One region of the Thiomonas arsenitoxydans genome, then DNA from elsewhere that is predicted to be linked to it. Evidence: predicted binding sites of a transcription regulator. Region 1 holds the regulator's gene; the other holds the start of a gene.

Region 1 (2,399 bases):
CCCTTCTCGCTTTGGCGTGGCAATGCTGTGGATGGACAGGTCACGCTCGCTGCCCCACCAGATCGCAAACGTCGCCAGCAAGGCCACCGCAAACAGGGCGGTGCTCACCGGCAGCGGCACGCCCAACTGATCGGTCAGATTGTCGGTCAGCAAGGTGCCCACGACGCTGATGAGAGTCACCGTCAACCAATAAAGCCAGGGAACGTAACGGCTGGCGCGCATCTGCGCCGTCAGCACACCGATGAACAAAAGGGTCATCACCGCGCTGGTGGCGACCAGGCCCAGATGCAGATCCACCGCCAGATAGTCTGCGGCGGTTTCGCCCACCGTGGTGGCCATGATTTTGATCAGCCAGAAGTAAAGCGTGATGACGACCGGAACCTTGACCGCCAGCGCCCAACTGGGCTGCGCGGCTTTTACTGCGTTTTGCATGATGAACTCCCTGAATACCGTTTGCGTTGTTGTGGCGTCGCGTGCGGCGCGACCCCGGCATTCTGGAGAGGACGACTTAGCGCAAGGTGAGCGACTGGCTCCGCTTGCGGCTGCGGGCCCTCAACTGCTCTTGCGCAGATTCGCCGGGGCGATGCGCAGCGCTTCGCGGTATTTGGCCACGGTGCGCCGCGCCACCTGCACGCCTTGCTGCGTGAGGCGTTCGGCGAGTTCGCTGTCCGACAGGGGTTTGGCGCTGTCTTCTTCAGCCACCAGGCGGCGGATGAGTTCGCGTACCGCGGTGGATGAGGTGTTGCCCCCGGCCTCGGTGCTCAGGCCAGAGCCGAAAAAATACTTCAGCTCGACAGTGCCGAAGGGCGTGAGCATGAACTTCTGCGTGGTCACTCGCGAGATGGTCGATTCGTGCAGCCCGAGCTCGTCGGCAATTTCGCGCAGCACCATGGGCCGCATGGCCACGGGGCCGAAGTCGAAAAACCGTTGCTGGCGCTCGACGATGGTCTGCGACACGCGCTGAATGGTCTCGAAACGCTGCTGCACGTTTTTCACGAACCAGCGCGCCTCCTGAAGCTGTCCCTGCATGGCGCCGCCGCTGTCGCGGGCGCGGCGCATGGCGTCGGCATAGATCTGGTTCACGCGCAGCCGGGGCATGACCTCGGGGTTGAGCTGCGCCACCCAGCCTTGCGGGGTCTTGCGGGCGATGACATCGGGGGTCACGGCCTGCGCGGCATCGCGGCGGAAGGCGCTGCCCGGATGGGGGTCGAGTTGGGCGATGCGTTGCTGCGCCAGGCGCAGCGCGGCTTCATCGGCTTCGAGCTGGCGTTCGAGCTTGCGCCAGTCGCGCTTGGCCAGCAGATCGAGATGACCGCCGCGGCAAATCTGCAGGGCAAGTTCGCGCACGGGACAAGACGCTTGGCGCTGAAGCTGCAGGCAGAGACAGTCGGGCAAATCGTGGGCGGCGACACCGGCCGGGTCGAAGCTCTGAATCAGGCGCATGGCCGTGGTCAGCGCATCGGCCAGGTCTTCGAGCTGCTCGGCGTCTGCCGCGGGGGCGAGGGCCTGCGCCAGTTCCAGCGGGGTGTCGGGCAGGTAGCCGTCGTCGTCGAGCGAGTCGATGATGGCCTCGGCGGCCGCGCGGTCGGTGGCGCTCAGCGCAAGCCCGGCCAACTGACCGCGCAGGTGGTCGCGCAGATCGAGGTGTTCGGAGGCAATGTCGAGCGCGCTGAATTCGTCGTCGTCACCCCCGCCCCCGCTGACGGACTGGCCTGAGCTGACCCAGGAGTCGGCGTCGGCATCGGTATCCGCACCGTGATCGGTTTCGCCGCTGCTGGCCGTCCAGTCCTGCGTGTCGAGTTGCAACTCAGCGGCGGGCTCGGCGGCTGCGTCATGCCCTTCGACCGATGCCTGAGACGGGTCGGGCGCCAAAGGCGGTGGCGACTCGGATGTCGGCGCGGCAGCGGGCGCCTCTTGCTCTTCTTCAGGTTCGAGGAAGGGATTGGATTCGAGCAGGCCTTCGATTTCCTGCGTGAGTTCGAGGGTGGAGAGTTGCAGCAGCCGGATGGACTGCTGCAACTGCGGCGTGAGTGCGAGATGCTGGGACAGGCGCAGGTTCAGCGACGGCTTCATCGCGGCTTACATGCGGAAGTTTTCGCCGAGGTACACCTTGCGTACCGCGGGGTTGTCGATGATGGATTGCGGATCGCCCTGCGCCAGCACCTGCCCTTCGCTGATGATGCAGGCCCGGTCGCAGATGCCTAGCGTTTCACGCACATTGTGGTCGGTGATCAGCACGCCGATGCCCTGCTCTTTCAGGAACTGCACGATGCGCTGAATCTCGATGACCGCAATCGGATCGATGCCGGCAAACGGCTCGTCGAGCAGGATGAATCGCGGTTGCGTGGCCAGCGCGCGGGCGATTTCCACCCGCCGCCGCTCGCCGCCTGATAGCGCGG
Region 2 (2,399 bases), 1.3 Mb from region 1:
CCGACATCGAATAGCCGGGCGGCGAGCCGGAAAGCGCTGCTGCGCGCAAAAAATGTCAATCGCAAGCGCCAGGCTGACAAAACCTGCCGGGTTGCGGCACAAACCGTCACCGTTCCACACGGACTTGCCGCAAAAACTGTGAAGCATTTCACACAATCGGCCCCTCATCAAAGCGCGGTGCGCTGGCCTGCGGTTTGCAAAGTCAGAATCGAGATTGTTTACAAATCCGCCATTCTGCACACTGAAAAACCCAAGCCATGCGCCCCAACACCCAACGCGGCTTCACCCTCATCGAGCTGATGATCGTCGTCGCCATCATCGGCATCCTGGCGGCCATCGCCATTCCCGCCTATCAAAACTACACCATGCGCGCCCAAGTCTCCGAGGGGCTGGTGCTGGCGGGGGGGGCGAAAAATGCCATGTGGGACTACTACGCGCAGCACGGCGTCTTTCCCAATTCCAATGCCTCTGCCGGGTTGACCAACCCAGCCACCATCTCCGGCAACTATGTCAGCAGCATCGCCGTATCAGGCAACGCATCAGCCGGGCTGGTCACCATCACCTACGGCAACCATGCCAATGCCAACCTCAGCGGCAAAACCCTCTACCTCGCAGGCACCGGCTCGCAGGGCGCGCTGAGCTGGGTTTGCACCACCGCGCCCGGTGGCACACCAAACGCCAACGGCGTTCCTCGCGTCTATCTGCCGACTTCGTGCAGTTAAACCCAGACTGTCCATGATGCGAGAGGCTTCACCTCGACGCGGCTGCTGACGGGTGCGAATTTGAGTCTCCAGGGCATCTGGGCCTCCGCGTAAAAACCTTCCCCTCCTCAACCCTCCCCACAAGTGGAGAGGGCGTGTTTGCGCCTCCTCCACACCGTGGGGGAGGCCGGGAGGGGGTTGCGCACGCAGCGATCCACCCATCCTCGATTTCAATCAGCAGGTCGGCGCATTCCAGCAGTCTTTTAAAGAGCCCGACGACCTCCGGCCTGCCCACTTTGGCCCCGCCGCGCAACACCCACTTGGTTTCCAGCAGCGTCAGCAATCTGACCTATGCCGAATCGCCACTCGCGGCAGCCTGCGTGCCTGCGGGCATCGCCAATTATCGCCTCACCTGACAAAAATTGGCAGGCCCGGCAAGGATTGTCGGCGGCTGAGAGAGCCGATTCGCCGGATTTCGTGAACCAGTTCACGAAAAACGAGGAGAGCAAGACACAAAATGGCTGGCACGGCATGTGCTCTATCTGTCATGCCCATCGGGGGGTGATGTCAGTCCACCGCAGTCTGGGGCACGAAGCATCTCCAGATTTAGTTCCGCCCCAGGCTGTGGTGATTTTTTTGCCCAACCGTTATTGATTTTCTTACTTTCCAATCTCAGGAGTTTCAGATGAAAAAGCAACTGCAACAAGGCTTCACGCTGATCGAATTGATGATCGTTGTTGCGATTATCGGTATTTTGGCGGCGATCGCCATTCCGGCGTATCAAGACTACACCATTCGCGCCCAGGTGACGGAAGGTCTGTCTCTGGCTGACGGCGCCAAGACTGCCGTGTCGGAGTATTTCACCAACAGCGGCAGTTTTCCGACGAACAATAGCACTGCCGGTGTCGCAGCTGCCAACGACATCAAAGGGAATTATGTATCGAGCGTGACTATTGCTCAAGTTAACGCCAGCTCTGGCACCATCACTGCGGCGTTTAGTAGCACACCCCCCTTCAAAGCCAATACGGCCTTGACTCAACCCCTTGTGCTGACCGGCACAGGTGGCGCAGGCTCGATAACCTGGACCTGCACTTCAAAACTGCCGCAAAAGTATCTGCCCAGCTCCTGCACGAGCAACTAATCGCTCTAAACAGAACCTAACCCGCCGCAAGGCGGGTTTTTGTTTTTTTTCGCGTCGCAGCGCCCTCTATACCGAGAAACGAAATCATGTCAATGGAAAATCAGTCTCTCAAAAGCATGGGTGTCTATATGGCCCTGGGCTCGATTGCCATTGGCTTCATCCTGGCCATTCTCAGCGCACAACATTTTGCCCCGATCTCCAGTTTTTATCAGCAGAGCGCAATCGCCATCTCGCTATGGCTGGCCGCTGTCATCATTCTGTTATCCGGCGCGCTAAAAGGAGACTGGCAGTTGCCCTGGACCTGGCTGACTGCTGGGTTACTCGCGCTGGTCATCACAGCAGGCGTGGCGATTCATCCGCACAGCATGGCCGATATGATGATTTGGCCCATCGGCACCCTGGCGACTGCCGCGATGGCCGCATGGATGGGGCATGCTCTGGCACAGGCCAAAAGGGCGCAAACGCTGTCGGTTGCGCTCATGTCAGCCTTTGCAGTAAGCGCCGTGGGCACTGCAGTCATCTGCTGGCTGCAGATTTTCTACCCGGCTTACCAAACG

Evidence for each region. The regulator sigma-54, encoded in region 1, starts transcription at its own class of promoters, with help from an activator protein. The targets are predictions, from matches to a motif close to TGGCANGNAANCTGCTTT.
Region 2: a site for sigma-54 is predicted at 1,224-1,241, ahead of THI_RS03370 (pilin). Genes of this name have one in related genera too.

Annotation. Positions count from the first base shown of each region.
Region 1 is NC_014145.1:3,207,769-3,210,167, forward strand. Features, by position in the region: gene THI_RS15175 (COG4705 family protein) at 1-432, opposite strand, end outside; gene THI_RS15180 (RNA polymerase factor sigma-54) at 553-2,073, opposite strand; gene lptB (LPS export ABC transporter ATP-binding protein) at 2,080-2,399, opposite strand, start outside.
Region 2 is NC_014145.1:730,362-732,760, reverse strand. Features, by position in the region: gene THI_RS03380 (Uma2 family endonuclease) at 1-14, shown strand, start outside; gene THI_RS03375 (pilin) at 258-722, shown strand; gene THI_RS03370 (pilin) at 1,387-1,842, shown strand; gene THI_RS03365 (PglL family O-oligosaccharyltransferase) at 1,929-2,399, shown strand, end outside.